2 regions of the Catenovulum adriaticum genome follow, and region 2 is predicted to be linked to the other one. Evidence: predicted binding sites of a transcription regulator. Region 2 holds the regulator's gene; the other holds the start of a gene.
The links. The regulator LexA, encoded in region 2, represses DNA repair genes until DNA is damaged. The targets are predictions, from matches to a motif close to TACTGTATNNNNATACAGTA.
Positions count from the first base shown of each region.

Region 1: a site for LexA is predicted at 3,001-3,020, ahead of dinB (DNA polymerase IV). Genes of this name have one in related genera too.

Region 1 covers NZ_CP109965.1:1,716,414-1,732,803, forward strand. The annotation lists gene OLW01_RS07635 (hypothetical protein) at 1-1,546, opposite strand, end outside; gene dinB (DNA polymerase IV) at 1,873-2,970, opposite strand; gene OLW01_RS07645 (fumarate hydratase) at 3,240-4,751, opposite strand; gene pabB (aminodeoxychorismate synthase component I) at 5,080-6,468, shown strand; gene OLW01_RS07655 (NUDIX hydrolase) at 6,599-7,180, shown strand; gene cysB (HTH-type transcriptional regulator CysB) at 7,200-8,174, opposite strand; gene OLW01_RS07665 (tetratricopeptide repeat-containing response regulator) at 8,350-9,948, shown strand; gene OLW01_RS07670 (sensor histidine kinase) at 10,014-10,646, shown strand; gene OLW01_RS07675 (hypothetical protein) at 10,790-11,557, shown strand; gene topA (type I DNA topoisomerase) at 12,005-14,635, opposite strand; gene OLW01_RS07685 (Ig-like domain-containing protein) at 14,969-16,390, opposite strand, start outside.
Region 2 covers NZ_CP109965.1:2,815,984-2,832,373, forward strand. The annotation lists gene OLW01_RS12415 (methyl-accepting chemotaxis protein) at 1-1,721, opposite strand, end outside; gene OLW01_RS12425 (chemotaxis protein CheW) at 1,767-2,252, opposite strand; gene OLW01_RS12430 (chemotaxis protein CheA) at 2,249-4,396, opposite strand; gene OLW01_RS12435 (response regulator) at 4,401-4,763, opposite strand; gene OLW01_RS12440 (STAS domain-containing protein) at 4,790-5,071, opposite strand; gene OLW01_RS12445 (SCO family protein) at 5,218-5,841, opposite strand; gene cyoE (heme o synthase) at 5,838-6,737, opposite strand; gene OLW01_RS12455 (COX15/CtaA family protein) at 6,768-7,763, opposite strand; gene OLW01_RS12460 (hypothetical protein) at 7,763-8,323, opposite strand; gene OLW01_RS12465 (SURF1 family protein) at 8,302-9,066, opposite strand; gene OLW01_RS12470 (DUF2909 domain-containing protein) at 9,088-9,291, shown strand; gene OLW01_RS12475 (cytochrome c oxidase subunit 3) at 9,297-10,178, opposite strand; gene OLW01_RS12480 (cytochrome c oxidase assembly protein) at 10,190-10,732, opposite strand; gene ctaD (cytochrome c oxidase subunit I) at 10,742-12,352, opposite strand; gene coxB (cytochrome c oxidase subunit II) at 12,363-13,511, opposite strand; gene lexA (transcriptional repressor LexA) at 13,822-14,439, opposite strand; gene plsB (glycerol-3-phosphate 1-O-acyltransferase PlsB) at 14,632-16,390, shown strand, end outside.

The DNA.
Region 1 (16,390 bases), 1.1 Mb from region 2:
CCGTCAATTGCAAACTAAATTCTTGGCCGCTGGCGTCACTTTCAAAGCCCATAATTTTCGCCGTTAAGTTTGCCATCGCACTGCCGTCAGCTTTAGCGGCGACCCTATTTTGAGCGCTTCCTGTACCAGTACCTACCAATGCGTAAGTAATATCTTCAAGGGTAAAGGTTAAGGTATTTGCATTAAAGCTAATCGAACCTGTTAAATTACCGTCTCCAAAATCACCTGCATTGTAGGTTTTATCGGTAATAGTGCCATCATCAATATCTTGACCATCTAATGCATTGATTTCAGATAGAACTAATTCAATATCTTCTAATAAAGTAAAGCTGTTTGCTTCTGCTTCAATCATGTCATTCGCATTTAGCAATAAGTTTTCATATTGCTCAACTGCAGGTACAAAACCAGAGGTTGAATCACCTTTGTCATACACGCCCAGTAATTCAGTTAATACTCTAACATCCGTCACCATAGATTTCGCTTTTTCTAATGGTGTCGCTTCTACTGGTTCATTGGTTGAGTCTGGATCAACTCGCCCATCTTCGCCAGCATTTTGCTCGTTTTCAACTTGATCGGTAATCACTTCCGTTTCTAAGCCGGTTAAGGCGCCTGTTACATCAGCATTGCCATCCACAACAGGTTTTAATTTATCACTAGATGTTTTAGCAGCCGCATCTAATACATCTTTTGTTGTTAATACAAATGAGCCACCGCCATTATCATTGTTAACCGCAATGGAGCCACCGGCAGTAATAATATCATCCGTTGCTTCAGTTAATAATTGGGCGATGTTTTTGCTTTCAGATGTCGCTTTAAATAAGGCGCTGGCAATACCCGCATTCACTAAGGCGTATTTTAATTCTGCTTTGTTATTAATGGCCGCATCAGCTACAACGTCACCATCTACACTAGCCGTGCCTTCAGAGATAAAGTTAGTTGACGTTAAAGTCGTTATATTGCCTTCTACTCCAAAAGCGTTACCAATTTTTGAATTTTGCTGTTGAATTGTTTGCGCATCCAAATTGACTAAGTCGTTTGAAATTAATTCACTGGCGATATGAGTTAAAGCAGAAACATTTAAGGTAATTTGTTCGTCGGAGTCATCGATATTTGAGGTAGATGAAAGCTTAAAATCTAGCGGCAACTGAATATCGGCACCAAACGCGATATCTCCGCATCCATCAACCGCATCACACACCATCAGGGTATTTTCATTGGCTTGCAACTCAACTTTTACCGGGCCTGAGTACTCTGGCACATTAAAGCTATAAAACCCTTTATCATCGGTAATTAAACCAGTATCGCTATCAATTTCCGCTTCTGAAATTTTCACCCAATTATTGCCAACTAGCTTATAAGGAACAACGGTAGCCTGCTTCATTGTGCCTTTGGTGACAGTACCTGAAATAATAATTTCACCACTTGAATTACCATTTCCGTTACCGTTGCCATCACCATCATTATCAGAACCGCCATCACTACCACCGCCACAAGCAGTTAAAGCCGCAATTAATGCAACCGACAAAGTTGATTTAACCAATTTCATTTTTTACCCTCACCTTTTAAAAACTACATCCAAAGGCTCACCAGCCCCTTAAATCAAAACACAGCTTTAATATACACCAAAAACGTGAATTACTCCTCAATTACAACAAAAAATTATTGCAATTAAAATTTATTTTCGGCAAAAAAGAACAATTGTCGGTAAGTTTTATTTGGATATTTGCAGGTTGTTCGATCACTTTAACGCTAGATAATAAGCGCTTATTTAGAATATTAGACACAGTCAATCCATTAGCGGAACTAAACACTAATTCAGAGTTAGAATTAGATGATATATTAAGTGGCATAATGATAAAAACGATTAGTGGGCTAAAATTTAAACCTGAGTTGCTGGTGCATACCAATATGAATATCTTTATCTGTAACTTCATTTAAACCAACCGAAAGCCCAATTAAACGCACACTCCGCCCCTGTGATCTTTGCCATGCTGTAGATAATAAATATTCAAAATTTTCTAAGGTTAACAAGTTAATATGATTAAACTGACTGCTTTCTAAGCTTGTCAGCTGAAAATCGTCAAATTTAAGTTTAACTGAAAGTTTTTTAATTTGATTTTGCTTATCAGCGGCCTTAATCCGACCAACAAGATCATCAAATAGCTTTTTTATTGCCCCCCGACTTTGTGATATTTGAGTTAAATCTTTAGCAAATGTACGCTCAACCCCAATAGATTTCCTAATCCGATGTGTATTGACCGTTCGGTCATCTACGCCTTGACAACGCTCCCTTAAATGAGTTGCAAACCGTCCAAAATGCTTAATTAAACGGCTTTGATCAAAATTGCGGATATCGGCAGCTGTATATAAACCTAACTGATTTAATTTTTTTAATGTTGCTTTACCTACACCGTGAATTTTTTTAAGGTCTAATTCGCGTACAAATTCAGATACATTTTGTGGGGTGATAACGTACAGGCCATTCGGTTTATTTTCTTCACTTGCAATTTTGGCTAAAAATTTATTTGGTGCAACGCCTGCTGACGCCGTTAACTGAGTTTCTTTTTCAATATCATGCCGAATAGCTTGGGCAATTAAAGTTGCACTACCCTTAAAATATGCACTATCTGTCACATCAATGTAAGCTTCATCTAACGATAAAGGTTCAATAATTTCACTGTAACGTAAAAAAATATTACGCACTTGAGCAGAGACTTCACGGTATAAAGCCATATTACCTGGCACCAAAACTAAATTTGGGCAAAGTTTAAAGGCATGAGCTGTCGCCATTGCAGAATGTATACCATACTGTCTAGCAATATAGTTACATGTTGAAATAACGCCACGCCGATCACGCGAACCACCAACGGCAAGTGGTACTTGCTTAAGTTTAGGATTTTCACGCATCTCAACTGCGGCAAAAAAGCAATCCATATCAACATGTATAATTTTACGACTTTTCTGTGTCACGCTAGCCAACCTACACTTCAAACCCCAAAGGACTGTATAAACGAACAGTCTAATTATATCGACAAACAAACGGATAGCAAATTATTAGACAAGCCCAGCTTTAATAAAATTACAATCCCATCAAATTAGAAAGGGTAGCGTTCAGGTGAAAAAGTGAGTAGCAAAGAAGCGTATTTGAGTTGATATGAATTAAAGCGGCAATGAATTAAAACAGCACAATTTAAATGAGCGCTGCTAATCCATTGCCAATCTAATACAAGACTAGACGTCTATAATTCAGCAATTTTGGCTTGCCAAATTGCCGGTCCTGTTTCATGAACGTTATTGCCTGTTGAATCAACGGCTACTGTTACTGGCATGTCTTCAACTTCAAATTCATAAATAGCTTCCATTCCTAAATCTTCAAACGCGACGACTTTCGATTTTTTAATCGCTTTAGAGACTAAATAAGCCGCACCGCCAACTGCCATTAAATAAACTGCCTTGTGTTTGCTAATAGACTCTACAGTGTTTGAACCGCGCTCAGCTTTACCTATCATGCCTGCCAAGCCATAGTCGGCCAACATCATATCGGTAAATTTATCCATTCTGGTAGCCGTTGTAGGACCCGCAGGGCCAACCACTTCATCACCAACTGCATCCACCGGCCCTACATAATAAATAAAACGATTACTGAAATCGATTCCGTTTGGTAATGCTTCGCCTCGTTCTAAATAACCTTGTATACGTTTATGAGCTGCATCGCGGCCAGTTAAAATTTTACCTGATAACAATACAGTATCACCCGCTTTCCAGCTTTGGATTTCGGCTTTGGTGATATTATCAACATTAACGCGGCGAACATTTTCGCCCACTTCCCAAGTCACTTCAGGCCAGTCTTCTAATTTAGGCGCTTTTAATTCCGCTGGACCTGAACCATCTAAATAAAAATGAGCATGACGCGTTGCAGCACAATTTGGGATCATAGTAACGGGTTTAGAGGCTGCATGAGTTGGTACAGATTTAATCTTAATATCAACTACAGTCGTTAACCCCCCTAAGCCTTGAGCGCCAATCCCGAGCTTATTAACCTTCTCAAAAATTTCTAAACGAAGTGCTTCTTCCGTCGTTTGTGGACCACGTTCAATTAGCTCTTGAATATCGACCGGATCCATTAAACTTTCTTTTGCAAGTACAGCTGACTTTTCAGCTGTGCCGCCTATCCCTAACCCTAACATGCCCGGCGGACACCAGCCTGCGCCCATTGTAGGTAACGTTTTAACCACCCAGTCAGCAATTGAATCGCTTGGGTTTAGCATCACCATTTTAGATTTATTTTCAGAGCCACCGCCTTTAGCTGCAATCATAACTTCGATTTTATCACCTTCAACCATGTCAATATGGACAACTGCAGGGGTATTATCTTTAGTATTAATGCGCTTACCGGCAGGGTCTTTAACAATCGATGCCCGAAGCGGATTTTCTGGATTAGTATAAGCTCGACGAGTTCCCTCATCTACCATTTGCTGTACGGTTAAATCTGTTTTATCCCATTGAACAGCCATACCAATTTTTACAAAACAGGTAACAATTCCTGTGTCTTGGCAAATTGGGCGGTTACCCTGCGCAGACATTCGTGAATTAATTAAAATTTGCGCCATCGCATCTTTAGCGGCTGGGTTAATCTCTTTATGATAAGCCGCTTCAACAGCTTTTACATAATCAAGCGGGTGATAATAAGAGATAAATTGCAAAGCATCTTCAATGCTATCGATAAAATCTTGTTGACGAATTGTGTTCATTTAAAATCCCCAGTGGCGTGGTGATACAAGTTAAATTGAGTCGCTTAATTTATTGTTTAGCCCATACTGTAAAAACAATTTGAACTTAACAGTTAGCTTAATGTAGAGCCAATTTAGACAAATAATACCTCAATTGGCAAATAGTTATCTAAAATACTTATTATAACGACACTCATTAAACAAAACCTGTAAAATTTCGCACCTGTATTAAAAGCGGATTTGCATATCAAAATACAATGACAGCACACTTTTGAGTTCACACATTTTTCGTCAATATGATAACCTTACCCCCAAATTTACCGTCAGTGATTTGCAACCCTCAACTTAAATGAATAAATACTCAATACAATTTCAGCTTGATTTGCCAAAAGCATTAAAAGCAACCTCATTATTTTCAGCAATCGCCAAAGACGAAGGTTCAATTTTGCTAGACTCAGCCAGTGCTGAGCACGAAAATAGCCGATACGACATTATTTTATCTGCACCAATCGCCACTATTTCCCGTTTGAACAATAAAACTCGGATACGACTATTAAATGGCGGCTACCAAACAGAATCAACAGAAAACCCATTTATGGCAGCTAAGCGCCTGCATAACGAGCTTATGCCAAAAAATGTGATAGAAAAAAGCCACTTGCCTTTTATTGGCGGCTGCGCTGGCTGGTTTAGCTACGATTTAGCCAGAGAGCTTGAACCATTAGCAAATAAGGCGAAAGCTGATATTGAGTTGCCGAGTATGCATTTAGGTATTTATGACTGGGCGATTATTAAAGATAACCATACCGAAAATTGGTACGCCATTGATTATCAGCCTAACTTAAATCGAGTCACTCAACTCATAGAAAAACTTGATAAAGAACACAACACCACAAAATTTACCCCTTTTAAATTAAATAGTGATTGGCAGTCTAATATGACTGAACATAGCTATGCAGAAAAGTTTGATAAAATAAAACAATACTTGGTTGAAGGCGATTGTTATCAAATTAATTTAGCTCAGCGATTTTCAGCGTTGTATCAAGGCGATTGCTGGCCAGCTTACCTTGCCCTACGTGATAGTAATCAAGCGCCATTTTCTGCCTACATACAATATAAAAATCACAGTATTATGAGCATTTCACCGGAGCGATTTTTAAGTTTAACCAATGGCTTAGTCGAAACCAAGCCAATTAAAGGCACAGTGCCGCGTGGACAATCGTTTAAACAAGATAATGCATTTAAATCACGCCTCAAACGCTCAGAAAAAGACAGAGCAGAAAATTTAATGATTGTTGATTTATTGCGAAACGATATTAGTCGAACTTGCCAGCCTGGAACAGTAAGAGTGCCTAAACTATTTGATATAGAAAGTTTCCCAGCCGTGCATCATTTAGTGAGCACAGTCACAGGTGAACTTAAACCTAATAAAACCGCATTTGATTTATTAATGGCTTGCTTTCCAGGTGGCAGCATAACTGGCGCACCTAAAGTGCGCGCAATGCAAATAATAGAAGAACTAGAGCCACACCGCCGGTCAATTTATTGTGGCTCAATTGGATTTATTGATTGGCGCGGTCATATGGATACAAACATCGCAATTCGAACCTTAGTAGCAAATGACACTCAACTTCATTGCTGGGCTGGCGGTGGTTTAGTTTTCGATTCAAAAATGCAAAGCGAATACAAAGAAACATTTGATAAGGTTAATAAAATTTTACCTTTATTAAAAAACCTATAACGCAACATTTAAGCTTTAATTTGTATTTGTAGTTCGCAAATAGGGGCAGCTATTGTTTACAAGGTTGCACAATAACAACAACCCAAACATTCATTAAACTCGATAACTAAAACTAAAGGACTTGCATTTAGTGCAACTTAGCCATTTAATTAGCCGGTTAAAATTACAGGCTACTGGTCTAAACACTCCAAACCACGACCCCAACTTAAAACCTGCGGCTGTGTTGGTTCCTATTGTCGAAAACCAACAAAACATACTTGAAGTTTGGTTAACTCAAAGGCCAGACACATTAAGGCTACACCCTAGTCAAATCAGCTTTCCAGGTGGTAAATTAGAGGTTGCTGATAATTCACTATACGCGTGCGCAACCCGAGAAACTTATGAAGAAATTGGCATTAAAAGCCAAGTTTGGCAAGCTGTTAGTCAACTATCCAAACATCAAACTTTATCAGGCTATGAGATAACCCCCTATGTTAGCTATGCTCGATATACAGCCGACAATAAAAACATGCAGCTTACCTTAAACCCAATTGAAGTAACCGAAGTGATTAAACTGCCGTTAAATTTTTTATTAACACAAGCTAAATTAACGGCTCAGCAATACCAGATAAACCAACAACCACGTTTGATTTGGCACTTTTATTATAAAGATAAGTTAATTTGGGGGGCAACGGCCGCTATTTTAGCTGAACTAAAACAGCGGTTAATTTAAAACACAAAGGCGTTCAAAACTAGCGCACAGGTAATTTAAAACCTTTGAATAACTCGTCAATCTCATCTGCATTTTTTAGCATAATGGCTTTATCAACAATATCCCGAGTTAAATGCGGCGCAAAGCGCTCAATAAAGTCATACATGTAATAACGAAGAAAGGTGCCTTTTCTAAAACCAATTTTGGTCGTGCTAGGCTTAAATAAATGCGATGCATCTATCGCAACTAAATCTTGATCATTTTTCTTATCTACCGCCATTGTCGCCATTACCCCTATTCCTACACCCATTCTGACATAAGTTTTAATCACATCAGCATCAGTTGCGGTAAATACAATTTTCGGGTCTAAATTTGTTTTACTAAAAGCGCTATCTAATTCAGAACGACCAGTAAAACCAAATACATAGGTAACAATCGGATATTTAGCCACATCTTCCAAAGTAATTTGCTTTTTAGTCGCCAAAGGGTGATCTCGATTAACAACCACGCTGCGATTCCAATGGTAGCAAGGCAGCATTATCAAGTCGTTATATAAATGCAATGCTTCAGTTGCAATCGCAAAATCTGCATCGCCTTTGGCAGCAGCATCGCTTATTTGTGCAGGTGTGCCTTGATGCATATGTAAAGACACTTTGGGATATTTTTTCATAAAACCGCTAATGACTTGCGGTAAAGCGTAACGCGCTTGAGTATGAGTCGTCGCTATATTTAATTTACCTTGGTCAGGTAAGGTATGCTCTCTTGAAACGGCTTTAATGCTTTCGACTTTAGATAACATTTCCCGTGAAATATTAATAATTTCTTGGCCTGCAGATGTCACATGCGTTAAATGTTTACCACTGCGGCCGAAAATTTGAACTCCGAGTTCATCCTCTAACATTCTAACTTGCTTGCTAATCCCAGGTTGAGATGTATATAGGCTTTCTGCAGTTGCCGATACGTTCAGATTGTGATTAACAACTTCGACAATATATCTCAGCTGTTGTAGTTTCATTTCCCTACCACCGTTATGCTTTATTTGAATATATGGAGAGTCTTTTATTACTTTTAATTAAGTCTATACCGAGAATAGGCAAATTTCGATGTTTATTTTTGATTTTAATTCACCTTTTCGCAATTATGAACCAATATTAAGCCATACATATATCTAAAGTTCAGCGGTTATTTCAATGAGTACCATAAACCGTTATATAGACAAAACATTTTTAATTGTGGATGATTTTACTGAATTTCGTTCATCGCTTAAAAATATGTTAGTGGGCCTAGGGGCTAAGTCAATAGATGCAGCTGCTAATGCTGAACAAGCTATTGGCTTATATAAGCAAAAACGTCACGATATTCTACTTTGTGATTATAATTTAGGTGACGAAAGCCAAGACGGTCAACAGTTATTAGAATCATTAACTTACCGCGAAATTTTAAGAAAAGACACGATATTTATAATGGTAACCGCGGAAAATTCAATGGAGGTGGTGATGGGCGCAATTGAATTTAAACCGGATGATTATTTAACTAAACCTTTTACCAAACAAGCATTAAAAACTCGATTAGATAAAGTTTATGAAAAAAAACAAGCGTTGCGCCCCCTGCTATCGTTATTAAACAAACAAAATCACATCGAGGCTATAGACGCATGTGATGAACTCATTAAAGCACGCTGTAAATATATGAGTAGTTGCCTTCAAATTAAAGGGGATTGTTTGTTACGCATCGGCGATTATAGTTCTGCCCTTCAGGTATTTACCAATGTGATCAAACAAAGAGCATTATTATGGGCTTTAATGGGTTACGCTAAAGCTGCTATAGGCCTAGGGCAATACCAAGATGCGATTGAATATTTAGATAAAATTTATCAACTCAATCCACATGCCGCGATTGCACTTGATTTAAAAGCCGAAACATTAATGAATTTAGGCGAAGATACTAAAGCATGTGAAATAATTGCACAATCATGTATTTTAAGCCCTAAATCGATAACTAGATTTCGTCATCAAGGCGACCTAGCCATCAAATTAAATAATCCCTTATTAGCACTACAAAGCTATAAAAAAGTCATTCAACTTAGCAAAAATTCAATATCAGCTCACGAAGAAGATATATTAAAATTACTCAATACGCTCTCAACCTGTATTTATTTGGCGAACGGCAGTCAAATCAATAAATTAAAAACAGAATTACAAAATTTACTTAAAACTTATCGCCATTCCTATAAAGACAACGCTCAAATGATGATCGCGCTGGAAATAATTAATGCAATATATTGGCACAAACAACAAAACCAAGAAAAAAGTCATTCAAGCTTATCAAATATGAGCCAAAATTTAGCAAGTATCAGTAATGGTGGCCGATGCTTTTTACGAGACCAATTTGCTTTTTTACAAACTTTCTATCCTGAACTAATCCAAAATTCAGTACAAATAGTTGAGTTTTGCAAAGCCCAATCCATTACCGCCATTACGCCAGTAAACGTGCTAAAATCAAATCAGTTATTTGAAAGAGGTTTGCATACTTATGAGCAAGGTAAAACCTACCAAGCTTTAAATTATTTAATCAATGCCTACACATATTCAAATAACAATATTACGATTGCTTTATTATTAATGTCGGCACTCACACAACAAATTAAATTAGATGGCCCTAAGCATCAATACATGAAATTAATTGAAATGTGCGTGAGAACATTAAAATATCTAGAGCCGTCAGATCAAAGGTTTACCTTGTTTAGACAAAATTTAAAATCAATAAAAACAATATTAGCGAGTGAATAAACGTGCCTTTTAATTCGCCACCTCAAATAGATTTTTCAAGCGTACTTGCTGCTAACGTGCATGATATGAAAAACTCATTATGTTTATTGCTACAATCAATTGATGAACTAAGTGATAAAGCAAAAAAAAATAATGATAGTTCAACCCATGAATTAGCCAAGCTACATTACGAAGCATCTCGTTTAAATTCAAATTTATTACAAATGCTCAGTTTATATAGAGCCGAAAAGCAGCAACTCCCAGTCAATATTGATGAATATTATATAATCGATATTTTGGATGAAATAATCACTAAAAATCAGATTTATCTAGATAATAAAAGAATCAGCGTGAAATTAGACGTTGCCGACGAGTTATATTGGTACTTAGATATTGATCTTATTTCTAATCTACTAAATGATGTGTTTATCAATGCGATGCGATATACCAAGGATCAAATTTGTATTCAAGCTGAAATACAAAATTCAAGATTGGTGCTTTGCATCAACGATAACGGCGATGGCTACTGTGAGTCTATGCTCCAACAAAATGATTTAAGCATGCAAGCACTTAATTTATCCGCTGGTCACACAGGTTTAGGTTTATTTTTTGCGAAAATTATTGCCGATGCTCACCAAACAGATGGAAAAAGTGGCGACATTAGTTTGCAAAATGGCGGGCTGCTCGGTGGAAGTCTATTTAAACTGACATTGCCTTAAAAAATAATAATAGTTTTATATTCTTGTTCGACTAATTTAAATTATTCTTGTACTATCAAATATTTGGTATACCACTTATATCAAACAAAACTAACGAATAAAACACTAAAAATGAACGTTAATTCATAAATTTAGGAATTGTGATGATTTTTACCATTGTTATTGCTCTTGTTATTGCACTGGTTGTACTAGCTATAATAATAAACGCGGTTCAACAACATAAAGAAAAAATTGAATCGGATAAACGAAATGAATTAGCAAAATACAAGCATACGGTCGAAGAAACCGAAAATTTGTTAATGAATATTGGCAACTTCCCTGTTAGTCCTCAACTTATTTTAATTTTGCATCAAAGATTACTAGATGCAATCAAAGCTATGGCTGAATTAATGCCTGAATCAACAGACTTTCGTCAACGGCTTCGTGATACCCAAGAAAGAGTTAAAAATGTATCCACACAGCAACCGCAAGTTAACGACGAAGATTTTAATTTACCCGACGATGAGCGGGCAACTATAGCTTTGATTCAAGGCATAAAAAAATTACGCACGGCATTACGCTCAGAACACACTAAAGGCAAAGTTGATCCTCAACTTTTTATGACCGAAGATAAACGCCTAGATGCACTTCAACTTAGAATAAACGTTGAGAGTTTAATGAAACGCGGCAACATGGCTAGACAAAGCCAAATGCTGGGATCTGCTCGTCAATATTATGAAAAAGCATTGGCGACTATCGACGCTCAAGCAATACGATCAGAATATGCTAACCAAAGAAAAGTTGAACTGACGACACGATTACGCGAAATTACCGAAGAACTTAAAAATACCAATGAAAAAGACAGACGTAAAAAAGCGGCAGACGAAGAAGATGATTTGGATGTGTTATTCCAACCTAAGAAAAAATGGTAAATAGCACTAATTGATCAAACCATAAGTAATAAAAAATGCAGCATTCGCTGCATTTTTTATTACTACTGATCCCTTTTAGCTCTTTGATAACCTCCGCTTGCACCTATCTTAACGCTGTCGTGCGCACAAAAAATATAAACTCTACAGGCAAAATAAGTGCACTTATTTCCTGTCTAACTGCAGGGCAAGACCATACTTTAATCGATTGCCAATATTTAAATGGGGGATCAATCATTTAAAATACAGGATTTTGCCCTGTCTATAATTGGCATTTATCTCGCGATCTCATTGACCTCATTCGTTATCTGTTTTGTTTCCAAATTAGCTTTGTACTTAAGCTTTTAACCTCTCAAGCCTCTAAAATTTTAGATTTTAGATTTTAGATAAAAAAATACCTGAATAACTTTCATCATTCAGGTATTTATAAATGAATTTAACCCAAGTCAGTTATTTTTTAGGTTTTTTCATCTTAGAATCATCAGCCACCCATTTGCCGTCTACATAATGAGCCACCCATCCAGATGCTTTACCATCCATTTCAGACGCCACATATTGCTCTTTGTTTTTACGGCTAAACTTAATAATAGCTAAATTACCCATTGGATCTTTTTCTGGCGCATCGGCTAAATATTTAAATTTATCCGAAATCCTATCTTTAAAACGTTTTAACTCTTCTACTTTAGGTGCTCTGGTTTCACGAGATTTAGGAAAGTTATGAGCAGCCATAAAAATACCAGACGCGCCGTCTCGCAACACAAAATAAGCGTCAGACTTTTCGCATGGTAACTCTGGTAAATGAACAGGATCTTCTTTTGGCGGCGCAGGTTGTCCGCTACGGAGCAATTTACGCGTATTTTTACACTCATCGTTGGTGCAGCCAAAATATTTACCAAATCGACCATTTTTAAGTTGCATGTCTGAACCACATTTATCGCATTCAATAACGGGTCCATCATAACCTTTAATTTTAAACTGGCCTTTTTCTATTTCGTAACCATCACATGTTGGGTTATTACCACACACATGCAATTTACGCTCAGTATCAATTAAATAACTGTCCATCGCAGTGCCACATTTTGTACAGCGACGTTTTGCACGCAGAGCATTCGTTTCAGCTTCATCATCGTTTGCATCAACCGCTTCTTCACCTGAGGTTAAATTCATGGTTTTTGTGCAGCGCTCTTTTGGCGGCAGTGCATAACCTGAACAGCCAAGAAAAACCCCAGTAGAAGCAGTTCTAATCGTCATATGCCGCCCACATTCAGGGCAATCAATATCAACAGGTATCGGTTGATTCGGCCGCATTCCGCCTTCTTCAACCCCTTGCTCTGCTTTATTTAGTTGATGACTAAATCCTGCATAAAACTTGTCTAGTAAGTTAATCCAGTCAAGTGAACCTTGCGCGACTTCATCTAAATGCTTTTCCATGTTTGCGGTAAAATCAAAACTCATTAAGTCATCAAAATTATTGACTAGTCGATCCGTGACGATTTCACCCATTTTTTCAGCATAAAAACGTTTGCTTTCTAAGCGTACATACCCTCTGTCTTGAATGGTACTAATAATAGCAGCATAAGTTGAAGGTCGGCCGATGCCGCGTTTTTCAAGTTCTTTAACCAAAGCTGCTTCACTATAGCGAGCGGTTGGTTTAGTAAAATGTTGTGACGGGTTAAGCTCAACTAAATTTAATAGTTCGCCTACTTTAACATCTGGTAAAAGCTGATCCTGTGCGCCTTTTTTGCTGGCTGGTGGCTGTGCTTTTGTCCAACCATCAAACACCAATACTCGGCCTTTTGCTTTTAATTCAAACTCGTCCGCTTTAACCGTAATGGTACTCGCGTTATATTTAGCCGGTGTCATCTGACAGGCAACAAATTGGCGCCAGATGAGCTCATATAATTTTTTAGCATCTGCATCTACGCCATCAACCATATCCGCCACGACAGTGACCGAAGAAGGACGTATTGCTTCATGCGCCTCTTGCGCATTTTCTTTACTGCCATACGTATTGGCAGATTCTGGTAGATACTTAGCACCATAATTATCGCTAATATAATCACGACAAGTTGCAACAGCCTCTGAACTCAAATTAGTTGAGTCTGTACGCATATAGGTGATATAACCCGCTTCATAAAGCCGCTGAGCCAACATCATGGTTTTTTTAACACCGTAACCTAAACGTGTGCTGGATGCCTGTTGCAATGTTGAAGTAATAAAAGGGGCACTTGGCTTACTAGAAGTTGGCCGAGTTTCACAATCACTAACTTCATAATTTGCTGATTTTAACGTGGCCAGTGCGGCATCAGTTTGGGCTTTATTGGTTGGTCTGAACGATTTACCCGCTTGTTTAGCCACATCTAATTGTAAGTCAACCTTGCCTTTAGTTTGAGTATCCGCTTTAACTTCCCAATACTCTTCCGGCACAAAGGCTTTAATTTCTTGCTCGCGCTCTACCACTAATCTAACGGCAACTGATTGAACCCGCCCGGCGGATAACCCTCTGGCGACTTTTTTCCATAACAATGGCGACACCATAAAACCAACCACACGATCTAAAAAGCGACGTGCTTGTTGGGCATTAACTCGGTCAATGTTGAGCTCATCGGGTTGTGAAAAAGCTTCTTTAATCGCTTTTTTTGTGATTTCGTTAAATACAACACGTTTGTATTTATCATCGTCACCACCAATAATTTCACGAAGGTGCCAAGCAATAGCCTCCCCTTCTCTATCCAAATCCGTTGCGAGATAGACGGTATCAGCGTTTTTGGCTAGCTTTTGTAATTCTGCGACAACTTTTTCTTTCCCCGGCAAAATATCGTATTCTGCTTGCCAGTTATTTTCAGGGTCTACCCCCATTCTTGCGACTAAAGCGGCTTTTTCTTTTTTCTTTTTAAAAGCGGCTTTTTCTTCAGCTGTCATTTTTTTTGTATCGGCGGTCAGGGTCGATTTGCCTTTTGACGAGGTTGGCAAATCACGAACATGCCCGACACTCGACTTAACAATATAATTACTGCCAAGATATTTATTAATCGTCTTAGCTTTAGCCGGTGACTCGACTATTACAAGTGATTTTCCCATGAGTTATCAGTAAGTCTTATTATTCGGTTTCATTTAGGCGTTAATTTTTACGTTATTTCATTTGTTAACGCCGCGTCTTTTTTAGGTATATCGACAAAACGCCAATGTAGCAAGCAATTTTATGCACAAAAGCCAGATAAAGGTTTGATTGCTTTCTTTTTCAACGATAAAGCAGACTATAGTGGCTTTTTTTGATTTTAAAAGGGCAAGGCTTGAAATTTATTTTAAAGACTGTTGCTTATATATTTCAGCGGATATACAAAAAGAGCCAGTAAAACTGGCTCTTTTAGCTTATTTATTAACTTTAACTATTACGCTTAAGTATTTTTGTTTTTAGCCATCATCGACAATTGAAAATTGATAACTAGAAACCACACCTAAAGGTGATGTCACTGTGATAGTACCAATACCTGAACTCGTCCCATTTGGCTCGCTTTCTTGTTTTAAGGTAAAGCTAAAACCTTGAGGAATTGGTGTGGCAGTATTAGGGTAATCATAGCTGGAAGGGCCAGATATTTCGCCATTATCAATTGATAAGCTCACTGTCGTGCCTGCTGGCATAGGGTTATTGTTAATATCCGTGATATAAGCAGTAAAGGAGACTGCTGGCTGACCTGAAGCGGTTGTTAAATCAACCAATGTAACTGAATTTCCAGCGCTATCTCTGACATTAAAATAAGCCTCACTTCCAGACATAACAATAACACTGCTGTCTCTCACGTGAACAAAGTTTCGGGTACAGTTGTTATCATTCTCACACAAAATACCATCAAATAAATTATTACCGCGGTTATAAGTAAAATCTTTATTAAAATCTACTGGCTCTTCATGGTCACCACCGGCTAAACAGCTTGAATCACCCACAGGTAAAGCACCCGGCGCGGCGGTTCCATCTGCTAAACGACCACAAAATTGATTATCTTCATTATGATCTAAAAAAGCTTCGGATAAATCAGCAAAAGTTTCATTTGAGTCATAATATCCATTACCATTTGAATCAACAAAACTTTCTTCCCCTACCGCGTAAGCTAATATATTGGCACGCCCACTACGCGGACGAGTCAATGGTAAGGGCTGTAGGTTTACACTGTCATAGCAAGGAACGCCTTGAGCTGGTACATCATTAGCCGGATCATTATCATTGCCCACATCACACATGCCGTCGTTAAGATTATTTCCTGTTGGCCTTTCATTTTGGCCAGTCCAAATAACAGAACATGCACCATTATCAGTCAAACAATTAGGCTCTATTTCCCCCCCATGCGTAATAAAGCTAATAGCAGTGCCATCTGGGACCGGGTTATTAAAATGATCAGCTAAACGTATCGTAACAGGGTTTTCTTCACCATCATTTGACCAAGTTTCAATATTTAGAGTTTCAACAGATAAAGAAACACTATTCTGGTCTGCTAGCCCTGTTGAAACAGCCAAACGACGCGAAACCGCTTGAATTTTAGGACTATAAGAATCCCCGTTTTCATCCACTAATTCAGCTAACACCACCAGTGGCGTTGGTGCTCTACCGGCTTTAGCTTTAATATAGACTTTACCTTCAGAGTCAGATCTGGCTTGTTCTGGTGTCACTTCTATCCCTGCGCCTTCTGCTGTGACAGAAAAAACCACTTCTTGATTGGCTAACGGGTTATTATCATTCCCTAATACTTGAAACACTAAGTCAGCTTGAGAAGCTAAACCTGTACCCGGATAACTTAATCTAAAGGCTTCGGTATCACCGTCAATAGAAGCTTCAATAAA
Region 2 (16,390 bases):
TCGCCTTCAATCCGCCGGGTTAAATTACCATGAGCCATGGCATCTAACATGCCGACTGTGTCTTGAATTACACCATCGGCAATAGACACTAAACGATTTAAACCTTTAGATAAATTAAGCGCAAAACCTGATTTATTGTGCTCGTCTAAACGAGTTGATAAGTCCCCTTCTGCTGCTTGCTGAATTAAGTTATCAATTTCACACTCAATTGAGGCTTCTTCGGTTCTGTCTTTCCATTCTACAATGGTGCCTATTTTTTCTCCGTTTGTATCTAACCAAGGCGAAGCCGTTAAATCAAAATTTAACTTACCAATTTTGATTTGTGCAAAATAAGGCTGGTCGAGCGCGGCTAATAATCGTCGTTGATGAGAAGGCTCTTTATGAAAAATATCAATACAACTACCCACTAAATTTTGAGTATTAAACCTAGGTAGTTCTTTTTGGATTTCACTTTCGCGATGTTTTAACATTTTCATGTTTTCATCGTTTACATAAACAATATTCAAATCATTGTCGGCAATCATGACACTGGCTTGGCATATTTTTAATGCATTTGAAAAATTAGCGACTTTCTGACTTTCAATTTCATTCAACTTTTGTTGAGTAATATCTGTTGCGTACTTAACTACTTTGTACGGCTTGCCATTAAGATCATAAATGGGATTATAAGATGCTTGGATCCAAACTTTCTCACCGTTTTTTGTAGTACGCTGAAACTCACCCGATTTGTATTCACCTTGGTTAAGATCTAACCAGAATTGTTTATATTCAGCGCTATTAACTACCTCAGCATCAACAAATATTGAATGGTGTTTACCTTCAACTTCAGCTAGTTGATAACCTAGTGTCGTTAAAAAGTTTTCATTGGCTTTAATGATGGTGCCATCTAAATTAAATTCAATCACTGCCTGTGATTTATGGATCGCATCCATTTGCCCTGAGTAGTTAGCCCATTGTGCTTTACGTTCAGTCACATCGGTAGCAAATTTAACAACTTTATAGGGGTTGCCGTCAGCATCAAAAATAGGATTGTAAGTCGCTTGTATCCATACATCATCGCCATTTTTTTTGATTCGCTTAAATTCGCCTGAAATATATTCACCTTGGTTTAAACGCTGCCAAAAGTTTTTATATTCACGACTTTTAGCGAAATCAGGCTCAACAAATATAGAATGATGCTGGCCTTTGATCTCATTTAATCGATAACCTAACGTATCTAAAAAATTATCATTAGCGGTTAATATCTCACCGTATAAATTAAATTCGATAACTGCTTGTGATTTATTAATTGCGCTAATTTGCCCAGAGAAATTGGCATCTAATTCTTTTCTGTTTGTTATATCACTCGCTAAACTAATAATTTTATAGGGTTTGCCGGCGTCATCTAAAACAGGTGTATATGAGGCCTGCAGCCAAACGGTATTACCTAAATTATCAACGCGCTCACACTCACCGTTAACACTCTCGCCTGAACGTAAAGTTTGCCAAAATGATTTATATTCAGCTGAGCTGGCATATTCGTGGGTAACAAATTTTTTATGATGCGCGCCTATAATTTCATCGCTATCATATCCCATTAAGTCTAAAAAATTTCGGTTTGCCGCTAGCACCCTAGCATCCAAATCAAACTCAATAACAGCTTGAGAGCGAGTAATAGCCTCTATCATTGCTTTAGATTGGTTATCTTTTTTCTGACCTAAAATACCGTCTAAAATCCCCATTAGCGTCCCCTTCAGACAAACCTATTAGTGCCGCTGCCAAACACGTTAAAGCAGCTGGTTTAAATTTAAAATAATTAATGTTTTGGCATTCACTTCTGCCAAACCAACAATATATTGTCGGTTTAAATTTTCATCTAAGCTAGGCGAATATTTAATGTGCGATCGTTCAACCCCGTATACGTCTGATACAGCATCCACCACAATCCCTATAATTTTATCCACGCCGTCTTGTTCTATCGCCAAAACAATAACCACGGTTACCGCACTGTAGTCTACTTTAGGAAGGTTAAATTTCTGTCGTAAATCCAGTAATGGAACAATAGTTCCTCTAAGATTGATAACACCTTTAACATAACTAGGCGAATTTGGGATCGGCGTTGTTGATTGCCATCCTCGGATTTCTTGCACTTTTAAAATATCAATACCGTACTCTTCACCATCCATTAAAAAGGTTAGGTATTGCGCAACATCGGCATTATCAATGAGATCTTGGCTATCTGTTAATTGCGCATTTAATGACTCTAAATTCATACGGTCGCAGACTCCAAAGATCCTGTCTGGTTAGCAAAGACAGTATTACTTTTATTTAGTCCTGCAAGCTTTACAATACCAGCGATGTCTAAAATTAAAGAAACAGTACCATCGCCTAAAATAGTTGCCCCTGAAATGCCATCTACCTTAAAATAATTTGCTTCTAAACTTTTAATCACCACTTGTTGTTGAGACAAAAGTTCATCTACAAACAAGCCTACTTTTTCATTGTCGTTCTCTACTACGACAAGCAAGCCATCTTCTAAGTTATCACTGCTGCCTTGATGTGAAAATACATCACTTAACCGTATAATTGGAATATATTCATCTCTGAGTTTTAAAACGTCTAACTCGCCGCCTACACGGCTAATAGCATTTGTTTTTACCTGCAAAGATTCAATAATATTGATGAGCGGAATAATATAAATATGCGAGCCAACGCTGAGCAATTGGCCGTCGAGTATAGCTAATGTTAGAGGTAGGCGAATAATAACCGTTGAACCTTCGGCAGGTTTTGATGCTAGTTCGACAGAGCCATTTAGCGCTTGAATGTTTCGCCTTACCACATCCATACCGACGCCTCGCCCTGATAAGTCAGATACTTGCTCTGCCGTTGAAAAGCCAGGTTCAAAAATAAGCAAATTAATTTGATCATCTGTTAGATCATCCGTTTCGGCAATTAAACCATTTGAAATTGCTTTTTCTCTAATTCGTTTTGTATTTAAACCTCGACCATCATCGACAATTTCAATAACGATATTGCCACCTTGGTGATATGCATTTAGTGTAATTTGACCCGTTTCATTTTTGCCTGCAGCTAAACGTTCAGCCGGTGATTCCAACCCATGGTCCATCGCATTTCGAACTAAATGCACTAAAGGATCAGAAATTTTCTCCATTAATGTTTTATCTAGTTCAGTTTGTTCACCTGTTAATTTCAGCTCAATTTTTTTATCCAGCTTTTTACTGGTATCTCTTACTAAACGAGGAAAACGACTGAATATAGAGCCAATTGGTAACATTCGTATTCGCATAACACTTTCTTGTAAATCTCTTGTATTATGCGCTAACTGAGCTAAACCAGCCTGCAAACTCAATAACTTATTATTATCCAACTCACCTTCAGAAAGTTGAGTTAACATTGCTTGAGTTATGACTAATTCACCAACCATATTAATTAAGGAATCGACTTTCTCGATACCTACTCTAATAGAGCCTGATTCTGTTTGTTTTGCTGATTTTTTCTGGTTTGAGGTAGGTGCTTTAATCTCATGCTGAATATTTATTTCGGCATCGCTGGCTACGGGTTCAAAATTATTGAGTTGTTGTGCTGATGCGTTACTAGCCCGCATTGAACTTTCAATCGCGCTTTTAGAAACGGGGATTTCTTGACCAGAAAAGCTGTTATCGTTTTCCACATTCGTTGATTGGCTTAACCCATGAATGTTGATTTCACATTCGTCTTCAATCCACTCAAAAATTTCAGATATTTGTGCTTTTGAGCAATCACTGACTAAAGTTAACGTCCATTTAAAATAACAGTCTTCTGGCTCAATGTCGGTTAACGCAGGCACATCTGAAATATCGATATTGACCGTTAATTCACCAAGTTCAGCTAACTCTTGCAATAAATACAAAGGCTCGTTGCCAGTTTTTAAAATATCTAATCCAGGTTTAAAGGAAATAACCCACCCTATAGATAAATTACCGCCTAAGTTAGGTTCACTCGGTGTTGCATCTATAATTTGAGAAGCGTCTGCAGCCAGAATCAAATTAAATTCTGCTTTTAATAATTGTGCTTGTTCGGTATCAGGCTCTTCTTCTGCTCTTAATGCACTTAAGATGTCACGCAAGCAGTCTACCGATTGTAGTAGTAAATCAATATATTGTTGTGTGAGTTGTCGTTGACCATCTCGAATTTGATCTAATAAGGTTTCAACCACATGAGTAAAATCAGCCACAGAGTTAAAGCCAAAAGTGCCGCTTCCACCCTTGATAGAATGCGCCGCTCTAAAAATTGTGTTGATGGTTTCGTTATCAGGCTCACCCGGCTGCAGTTCTAGCAGCTCCGACTCCATAATATCTAACCCTTCGAAGCTTTCTTCAAAGAAAACTTCAAAAAACTGACTGAGATCTATACTCATTCGGCTATCTCAAAACTTTACCAATAGTTGCCAATAATTGATCTGGATTAAAAGGTTTTACAATCCAACCTGTAGCGCCAGCAGCTTTGCCCGCGGATTTTTTATCTAATCCAGATTCTGTAGTTAACATTAACATGGGTACAAATTTATAATTGGGTAAGCTTCGCAAATGAGATATTAGCGTAATTCCGTCCATGTTTGGCATGTTGACATCCGATATTACTAGATCAAACTCAGCTTGTTTGGCAATTTCTAAAGCTTCAACCCCATCTTTAGCTTCAGTCACATCAAAACCTGCTTTTTTTAATGTAAAGCTAACCATCTGTCGCATAGAGGCTGAATCGTCCACGGCTAAAATTCTTTTCATATTTACTTCCTATCTTGATTTGGTGTTTATGAATTAATCTCTAAATATTGATTAACGCCGGAGGCAATAACTGCGCGATTAAAATCATCGCTAGTAGCTGTCCAAGTAAGCTGGAGCTGATTCTCGGATAACGATTTCTTTAACGAAACTAAGAGTTGTAGTACAGAAGTGTCGATGCGTTCGACTAAGCTTGCATCAATTTCAATCGCTTGTCCTAAAACCATAAGCTCACGAAAATCACTTAATATTTGCTCGGCTTGCGTAATATTTGCAACTGGCATCAATTGGTAACAAGAGGTTTCTATCATATCCGTTTTAACCTTTTATTATTCCAGACATTCAAATTTACGAGTCAATTAAATGTTGTAAGCTGTATTTATAATAGAGCTTAGTTAAAAAAAATCCACTTTATAATCAGTCTTATATAAAAATAATTTAATTAATATCTTTTGCATTAACGCTCAGATAAGTAAGCAATAACATCGATTAAAGTTTGGTAGTTAACTTTTGCTGGCGTCGTACTAAAGTCAGGTTTAATCCGCGCAACTAACTCCCCTTTTGGATTAACAACAACTAGCGCCGCAGAGTGGTTAACTAAGTAATCTTCACCTTCACCTGTTAACGAATAAATTAAACCTAACTCTCTGGTAAAAGGTAGCAAGTGCTGATGAGGTCCAGTTGCCGCTATAAAGTCAGCATTAAAAAAACGAATATATTGTGAGAGTTGCTGCTTTGTATCTCGTTTAGGATCCGCTGAAATAAAGACCACTTGAGCATTATTGACTTGTTTTGTGAGCTGCGGATAAATGTGTGCTAAATCAGTTAACGTGGTTGGGCAAATATCCGGACAATAGGTATAACCTAAAAAAACAATACTCCAATGATTTTTTAATCCACTTAAATTCAAACCATCACGGTTAGAAGTGCTTAGTTCAAATTCGCTGATTTTTCGGCTTGGCTGAAAAATTTGCACATTGTCAAATTGCCTTAACTCATTAGTTGATTTTTGGTCACTACAAGCTGTAATTGCAGCTAATATAAAAACCCATTGGATAAAATTGATTAAAATAAATTTCATGAAAAATTATGATCCACTAACATTACAATAAACATTAGCATTAAATGCCAAATTGAAAACTTGAACGTTTTAAACGCAAGCCCTGATTTATCGAACCATTTTAGCCGAATAGCATAGTTAATAAACTGCAAATTTAATAACAAGCTAATAGTTGCGTAAAACCCACCAAATAAACCCGATAAATAAGGTAAAATTGAGACGACCGTTAAGATCACACAATACAGTAAAATCATAGTTTTAGTGAACTCTACCCCATGAGTAATTGGCAACATAGGGACTTTAGCTTTAGCGTAATCATGTTTCCGATGAATAGCCAGCGCCCAAAAATGTGGTGGAGTCCAGCTAAAAATAATAAGGACTAATAAAAGTGCATTGGGATCAATTGAGTTAGTAACCGCTGTCCAGCCCAGTAATGGCGGCATAGCGCCAGCAAGCCCACCAATGACAATATTTTGAGGCGTTGCTCGCTTTAGGTATAAGGTATAAACCACGGCATAACCAAGTAAAGAAGCAAAGGTTAGCCAAGCAGTTAATTGATTTACAGCAAACCAAAGTAACGCAAACCCTAAAATGCCAATTCCTCCGGCAAAAATTAAAGCTTGGCGTTGAGACAAACGTCCTTTAACCACTGGGCGATGATACGTTCTAGCCATTTTTGCATCAATTTGAAAATCAACAACATGATTAATCGCCGCGGCAGCGCCTGCTAACAGGCCTATTCCAATAATGGTGGTTAATAATAGTTCAATATTCGGAAGTTGATTATTTGGCACATACATTCCAACCAGTGCAGTTAACAAGATTAACGCTACAACTTTAGGTTTCGTTAATTCAAAGTAATCTCGCCACAGCGCTATATTTATTTTTTTTGCTGATATTGTTAGTACTCGATTCATATCAATCATCCTCTTGGTATTAAATTGCGATTATCGTGCACGACTCTGCACTGGAGCGACTGAATAATAATAAAGTGTTAAAACAAACGCGGTTAATAACAACAATGCCACTGCATTATGTAACACTGCAACCATTAACGGTAAAGATAAAACAACGTTAGCAATGCCTAACCCAACTTGAGTAGCTAACAGCACTATTAATGAGGCGCTTGCTATATTCAACCTAGCGAAACCAGAAACTCTTTTTTGGCTTTGGAAAAAACAAAAAACCGCCCAACCCAATAAAGTAAATAGCGTAATAACGGCCCATATTCTGTGTGCGATGTGAATCGTCATCCGAGCAGAATAATCTAACACCCCATATTGATATGTGTCAGCTTCGGGACTTATTAAATGAAATGCATTTAAGTCTAAACGTTGCTGCCAGCCATCTTCACAAATAGGTAACTCTGTGCAGGCCAAAGCCGCGTAGTTAGTAGATGTCCACCCACCTAGTATAATTTGAATTAATAAAACTATAAAACAAAGCCAGGCTAGTTTAGGTAACTTGGTTTTCGTGACGGCTGTGTAAGCTAATGCCCGCTCTAAAAGAACTAACAAAACAAAAATAGAAAAACCACCAATTAAATGTGCCAAAACCACAGCGGGTAATAAAACCAGCGTCACAGTCCACATGCCTAAAGCGGCTTGAAAGCAAACCAAAAAAAACAAGCTAATGCTAAAAACTCTCACTTTTTGAGCGTGAGGCTTATAAATTGAAAGCACGGCAATGGCTAATATAATGAGCCCTAACGTTCCGGCAAAATACCGATGAATCATTTCATTCCAAGCTTTTTGCGGCTCGATAATTTGTTGTGGAAATTTAGCTTGCGCACTATTTACCTGCTCAGCTTTTGGCACGGTTAAATGCCCATAACACCCTGGCCAATCAGGACACCCTAGGCCTGCATCGGTTAAACGGGTAAAAGCACCCAATACAACCACAACAAATGCCAAAATAATCGCAATTCGCACTAATATTTTCATTACCCTACCCTAGATAACTTAAGTAATTTTCGTAAATCAGCTAATAAGTGTTTGGCGGCAATTAAATTCTCTTCACGCTTTAAACTAATTGGATAACGTAAAATAATTTGTCCTAGAGGATCAGCTATATAAACATAGTTTTTGGAAAGCTTTGCTGGCGGATTGATAATACCGGCAAATTTATGATTGGGATCGGCCTGATCTAGTAAAATAAGTTGCTGGTTTGTGGCAATGTAACGACTGGGTAATACTCTTTGGGTTTCACGACCTAATGCAATATCGGCTTGTTTGACTAAGTAAGTTGATTCTTGACAAAGTTTTTGGCAATCAAGTTCAGATGGCACTATCATTAACCATTTTCCACTCGCGCCGGCATTTAATTGCGTAATGTCCATTTGCATAGCAGGTGTGATCAGCTCTCCTTGATTAGTCGCTGATAAATTAAACCATTCCCCTTTTAACGCAATATAAGCTGCAATAACAGGGATGAAAAAGACGAAAAAAATAATACTTAAATTAAACCTAGCAGATCGCTTTTTTAGTTGATTGGTTTCTTCCATTTTACTGCCTTTATAATAATTATAATACATAATGCCAGCGCCAAACCAAACCATTGCACAGCATAACCATAATGTTTTTGTGCTGGCATAACAATAGGTTGCCAGTTAGGTTGGAATGCCATCAATGATTTTTTATCGACTACTGCAAGTATAGGCAATAAATCGATTTTTGCATGTTTTGAAATCTGTTCTAGGTTAACCTGTTGAATAAATTTATAGCCTAAACGCTGATGAATTTCTTCAGACATAAATAAGTTATGGTTTGGTTTTGTAATGCGGGCATTGAGTTCAGTAACGTTTAAAGGTAAGTCTTGTGTAGAAAAAGCTGGTATTCGATTTTTATCAACGGGTAACCAACCTAAATTAACCAATACATACTCTGCTTTCTCTGAGGATAGCGTTGAATTGTGATCTAATTTTATCGCCACAATACACTCGACCCCCAGTTGGTGATTCATTATTTTATTTTCAACAAACCAAATATTATCTAAATTAACAGAGCCGCTTATAAGAATAGGTTTGTCTAAATATGATTCTTCAGCCTGCTCCTTTAAATACTCAGCAGTCAATTGACTAGCTTGTACTTGAGCTGCTTGATCTAACTGAACTTGGCGAGTATTTTTATATTCAGCACGCTGCAATTGCCATTGCCCTAATGCTAATAACAAACACAAACTAGATAAAAAAAGTAAAAACGGCCAAATTTTTACATTTAACTGAAAACGACCTAGAGTTAATAACACATCACTTCCATTGAGGTATGCATGATAAAAATCATTATTGTAGTACTGCTCATATTTGTTATTTTTAATTTATTTAAAGCTTTATTGGCAATGAATAAAAATGATCAAACTCATCAAATGAGCAAAAGATTAGGTTTAAGGCTGATGTATTCTGTGGCCATTATTGCGTTTATTTTAGTAGCCGTGCAATTAGGATGGATTACCCCTAATCACCGACCTTATTGATTTAGTTATATTATGTAGACAAAAATAAATAAGCAAAGCCAAACCACATCAACAAAGTGCCAGTACCAGCTGGCCGATTGAAACGCAAAATGGTTCTTAGCGTTAAAATGCCCAGCTAATATTCTAAAAAATATAACAATTAAAAACAAAGTGCCTAAAGTAACATGCAAACCGTGAAACCCAGTTAGCAAAAAAAACGTATTACCATAAACCCCTGAATCTAAAGTGAGTCCTAAATCTTGATAGGCATGAATATATTCTTCTACTTGTAAGGTTAAAAAAGCAAACCCGAGTAAAATGGTAAACCCCATCATCCAACTCATTTGCTGACGTTTACCTTTTTCAAGACCAACATGGGCAAAATGAATCGTAATTGACGAGGTAAGCAATATTAGCGTATTAATTAAAGGAAGGCCCCAATACCCCATCGCTTGAGTTGTTTTACCAGAAGGTGTTTCAGTTAACGGCCATATAGCCTCAAACGTTGGCCATAAAATTTGAGCTGTCATTGCATTATTGCCAGCCCCAGCTAGCCAAGGCACAGAAATCGTCCTAGTATAAAAAAGAGCCCCAAAAAAAGCGGCAAAAAACATGACTTCTGAAAAAATAAACCAACTCATTCCTTGTCGATAAGAAATGCCCAATTGTGCACTGTGCAAACCAGTTTGTGACTCTTTAATTTGATCGCGAAACCAGCCAAACATCATAATAAACAAAACAATCAAACCGGCTAGCAGTACAAGCTGTCCCCAGCCAGCTTCACCTGTTTTGCTTATTTGAGTAACTAAGTTGCCCGACCCCACGGCTACCAAAAAAAAGCCGACAGCCCCCACAATCGGCCATGGGCTTTGCGCCGGGACATAATACGTCGCATTGTTATCTGACATGATTAACTCTCCTATAAGGCATTAGCCAGTGTTTGCTCGCTAATGGGATATAGCGTATACGCTAATGTTAATACTTTAATTTCTTCGGGCAGCGCTTTATCGACAAAAAATCTTAGCTTAAACTCAGTGGTTTCATTTGCCGCTAGTGCTTGTTGATTGAAACAAAAACATTCTGTTTTATTTAAATAAAGACTACCTTGTCCGGGCGAGACCGAAGGTATAGCCCGTACAGAAACAGCTTCGTTTAATGGGTTGGTGACATGAAATGAAACATTTTTCATTTCACCTGGATGAACTTCAACTGAGGGCGCACGCGCGATAAATTCACTCGGCTGGCCCGTTTTGTCAAAAGTAACAAATTCAACTCGTATAACTCGACTAGTATCAACCAAAGTTTGCGTATTAATGTCAGCTCTCTGCACGCTTCGGCCATTAATTCCGGTCAAATCACAAAACACATCGTATAAAGGCACTAAAGCAAACCCAAAGGCAAACATAGCCAATACGAATCCGCAGAGCCGAACGAGCAATTTTTTATTAGATTGAGTTTGCATTTCTTTAACCTACTTAATTTGAGGTGGTGTCGTAAAAGTATGATAAGGCGCTGGCGACTCGACTTCCCACTCAAGGCCGTGGGCACCATCCCACACTTGGGCATCAACGGCTTTACCTTTCTTTTTACAAGCTTTAATTAACAACGCCAGAAAAATTAACTGTGATAACCCAAACGCAAAACCACCTAAACTAATCAATTGATTCCAGTTTGCAAATTGAATTGAATAATCAGGAATTCGTCTTGGCATACCCGCTAATCCAACAAAATGCATAGGGAAAAATAGTACATTTACGGAGATCAACGAGCACCAAAAATGTAATTTAGCCAAGCCAACGTCGTACATAACCCCTGTCCACTTGGGCAACCAATAATAGGTTGCAGCTATGAGTGAAAATATTGCGCCTGTTACTAACACATAGTGAAAATGCGCAACCACAAAATAAGTATCATGGTATTGAAAGTCGACAGGTGTAATGGCCAACATGAGCCCAGAAAAACCACCAAAAGTGAACAAAACAATAAAAGCAATTGAAAAGAGCATTGGCACTTCAAAACTCAAAGCTCCTCGCCACATAGTAGCAACCCAGTTAAAAACTTTTACCCCAGTAGGCACGGAAATCAACATAGTGCAATACATAAAGAAAAGCTCTGCAAATACGGGCATACCCGTGGTAAACATATGGTGTGCCCATACAATAAAAGATAAAAACGCGATTGAAGCTGTGGCATAAACCATAGACGCGTAACCAAACAGTGATTTACGGCTAAACGTGGGCACTATCGTTGAAATAATACCAAAGGCAGGCAAAATCATAATGTAGACTTCAGGGTGACCAAAAAACCAAAAAATGTGCTGGAACATAACGGGATCGCCACCGCCTGCAGCATCAAAAAACGACGTACCAAAATATTTATCAGTCAACACCATAGTCACTGCGCCAGCCAACACTGGCATAACCGCTATTAATAAGTAAGCGGTAATAAACCACGTCCAGACAAACAGCGGTAATTTCATCCATGTCATACCTGGCGCTCTCATATTAAAAATGGTTACGATAACGTTAATCGCCCCCATAATTGATGAAATCCCCATAATATGAATTGCAAACACAAATAATGCGGTGCTATCACCGCTATAAGTAGTAGAAAGTGGCGCATAAAATGTCCACCCAAAAGCTGGGCCACCACCCTCAACAAATAAACTGGAAAGTAAAATTAAAAAGGCAAAAGGCAAAATCCAAAAACTGAGATTATTCATTCTGGGTAAAGCCATATCTGGTGCCCCTATCATCATAGGGATCATCCAGTTTGCCATACCAGTAAAAGCTGGCATAACCGCACCAAATACCATAATTAAACCATGTACTGTGGTCATTTGATTAAAAAAGTGAGGTTCAACAATTTGTAATCCGGGCTGGAAAAGCTCAGCCCGAATGACCATCGCCATAGCCCCACCTACAAGAAACATAATAAAAGCGAACCATAAATATAATGTACCTATATCTTTATGATTGGTTGTAAAGATCCATCTTTTAATGCCTGGAGCAGGACCATGTGCATGATCGTCATGGTTTTCTGAATGTTCGGTCGCAGAATTATTTTGAGTTATTGTGCTCATCTGTCATCCCCTACTGATTTTGTATAAACTGGTGAATATCTTTAGGCTGAACGAAATCTCCAGAGTTTATTCCCCAGGCATTACGTTCATATGTGACAACAGAAGCGATTTGTTTCAAGCTAAGTTGTTTGCTAAATGCTTGCATCGCAGTGCCATTTCGGCCATTTAATACAACATCTATATGTTCAGCTACATCGCCCGTTACCGCCGGACTGCCAACTAAAGAAGGAAACACGCCTGGTAGTCCCATACCATTTTGTTGGTGACAGGCTGCACAATACCCCATATAAACTTTTTCACCTTCAGCCATTAATTCTTCTTTGCTCATACTCATTGCAAGCAAACGTTTCTCTTCGGCTTTAGCGGCAGCTTTTTCTTGCTTTTTCTTCTCCATCCACAGATCGAATTCAGTTGGCTCTAACGCTTTTACAACGACCGGCATAAAACCATGATCTTTACCACAAAGTTCTGCGCACTGACCGCGATAAATACCTGGCTCATTAACATTGGTCCAAGCTTCATTAATAAATCCAGGGTTCGCATCTTTTTTAACCGCAAAATCCGGTACCCACCAACTGTGAATAACATCATCAGAGGTCATTAAAAATCTAACTTTTTTATTAGTTGGGATCACTAAAGGTTTGTCTACTTCTAAAAGGTAAGTATCACCTTTTAACCACTTACCAGTAATTTGTTCGTTGGGGGTAGCAAGCAAGCTGTAAAACTCAATGTCATGATCTAAGTATTTATAGTGCCATTTCCACTGTGAACCGGTAACGACAATCGTTAAATCGGCTTCGTTTGCATCCTCCATCGCAATCAGTGTTTTAGTCGCGGGTATAGCCATTACAATAAGTATAATGATAGGGATGATTGTCCACGCAATTTCCACTTTTATGCTTTCGTGAAAATTAGCTGCTTTTGCACCTTTGGATTTGCGATGGAATATAATGGCATAGAACATAGCGCCAAAAACGACTAAACCAATCACAATACAGATATAAAAAATAGTCATATGCAAGTCATAAACTTGATGACTGATGTCTGTTACCCCTGCTCGTAAATTAATCGTTGAGTGTGTTGCTGTTTCAGCTGCGTAAACTAATGTAAATGGTAGCAACGAAACTAAAGCCATAAAAACTTTACACTTTTGGCTCACGGCTTTCTCCTTGTTATTGTAATTTTATAGTGCGTTGTCGTTTTTTACTTGCGCAAACAATGCATGTATAAAAATTAGTCAAGGATTTGAAAATTTACAATTATTTAATATAAATAAAAATCAGAATATCTGAAGTAAATAGGAGACGGTGCAGAATAAATTAGCGCTAAGGTAGGGTTAAGTTAAATTGAAATTTTACATTAAATCCGAATAATAGCGTCAAAAAAGCTTAATATACTAAACCTATTAAGCTTTTTTATATAGCGATTCAGACAACTGCGACTATAAGAGCCTTGCTTTGAATAACAAGTTAAATCCAATCTGTATTTCTTATTACGCCAACCGCTAAACCTTCAATTGCAAAAGGGGTCGATTTTAAATCAACTTCGATTGGTGAAAAATCTTTATTTTCAGCAATTAATGTAACTTTACTTCCTTGTTGCTGATATCGCTTCACCGTCACATCGTCTTCAACTCGAGCCACAACAACTTGCCCATTTAATGCAGTTTGGGCTTTATGAACCGCTAATAAGTCTCCATCCATAATGCCAATTTCAATCATACTATCGCCTTGAACTCGCAATAAATAATCGGCATTAGGTTTAAATAAATGAGGGTCAACTTGATAGTGCTCTTCAACATGCTCTTGAGCTAAGATAGGAGAACCTGCTGCAACTTGACCAATTAAAGGCAAGCCTTCGTCTTCTATCGATTCTTCTTGTACTAAACGAATACCTCTGCTGGTACCTGCAATTATTTCAATAGCACCTTTTTTAGCCAACGCTTTTAAATGCTCTTCGGCTGCATTAGGAGATTTAAACCCTAAAATAGACGCAATTTCGGCTCTTGTTGGTGGCATACCTGTATCTTGAATGTTATCTTTTATTAGTTGCAGTATTTGACTTTGGCGTGCAGTTAAAGCTTTCATTTAATGTTTATCCATACAGTACTCATTACTGTTAGTATATACAGGTGCTTTAAAAACGCAAATAGAATATTGCTTAAACCATTGTGAATCTACAAAACATGCTGTGCAAAATCACTTCAAGCTAAAATTGATGGCTGTGTGTTCAGCTCAACATGTTACAATATAAAGAAATATTCAGCTTAATGACTTTAAATGACAGACTATAAAAAATTTTTTGCTCAGCTCCTAAACCTACCAATGAAACTCCTGATGAGTTCAAAGGTAATTTTAGATGATTTAGATTTAGAATTAGGCTCGACTAAACAGCCCATTTTTTATGTTATTAAACATGATTCACTATCTGATTTAATCGCATTAAAATCAGCTTGTAAAAAATCTAATTTACCTGACCCGTTTAAGCCGGTTAAAGTGAATGACACGCTTTTTCGTCGTTACGTATGTTTAGATAAACTACAACCGGTATTAGCTAAAGAGCCGGGGAAAACTGATGCTACTGAGCAAATTCAAACGGTATTACAGCAACATGTGCAGCAACCCGATTTAGATGCCAAACTCGTCCCTTGTTTTATCAGTTGGGGACGTTCGCCCGGCAAAGAAACCTCTAATATAAAAAAGCTTTTCAACCATCAAAAAAAGCCCAGCTGGTTACGTAAAATATTTACGGTGTTATTTATAGGACGAGATAATTTTGTTTCCGTTAATCAACCACTCTCTCTTAGATTTGTCGTTGACCAACATGGTAGCTCTCCTGAAATAGCACATAAGTTATTGCGCGTCGCTCGTTTTCATTTTCAAAGGCAGCAATTAACGATGGCTGGCCCCAGACTTTGGCAAAGAGATCATTTATTAACCTCGCTGTTAGCATCCCCTTCGATCAAAGATGCTATTAACGATGAAGCAAAAAGCAAAAATATCTCTTATGAAAAAGCGAAAGAGCAGGCAAAAAATTATTTAAATGAAATAGCTGCCGATTATCGCGATAGTTGGATCAGAATTGGGGATACTGTTTTAACTTGGATTTGGAACAAGCTTTACTCTGGGATTGAAGTTAAAAATGGTGAAAAAATAAGAAAGCTCGCACAAGATGGCCATGAAATCATTTATATGCCTTGCCATCGCAGCCATATGGATTATTTATTATTGACTTATGTGATATATCACCAAGGCTTAGTCCCTCCTCATATTGCCGCAGGCGTTAATCTTAACTTTTGGCCAATGGGTGGAATCTTCCGGCGCTCTGGAGCGTTTTTTATGCGCCGCTCTTTTAGAGGCAATAAACTCTATTCCGAAGTATTTAAAGAGTATCTGTCTCAGCTAATCAGTAAAGGACACTCAATAAAATTTTATCCAGAGTCTGGCCGTTCAAGAACAGGTCGATTACTAAAACCCAAAACAGGCATGTTAGCTATGGTCATACAAAACATGCTTAAAGGCCAAGATAGACCTGTCACTATAGTGCCTGTCTACATAGGCTACGAGCATGTCATGGAGGTTAAAACCTACTTGCGTGAACTGGGTGGACAAAAAAAGAAAAAAGAGTCTGCCTTACATTTGTTTAGCATTCTAAAAAACTTACGCCACTTTGGTCGTGGGTACGTTAATTTTGGTGAACCTATTAGCGTAAACAAAACCATGGAAAGCTATCAACCTAATTGGAAACAACAATTAGAGCAAAATCAAAAGCCTACATGGCTGCCCAGTTACATTAATTCATTAAGCCATAATGTAATGTGTAATATTAATCATGCAGCAGCTTTAAACGGTGTCACTTTAACCGCAATGAGTCTTTCAGTTGCCAATCAAAACACCTTGTTTAAAGATGATTTAATTAAACAACTTAAAATTTGTGTCGCACTCCATCAGGAAGAAACTCCTTTTAATAATCTAAGTATGCCGCCGGAAGACTCAATTGAAGCGCTCATTGATAATGCGGTAAAAATGGAAAAATTCA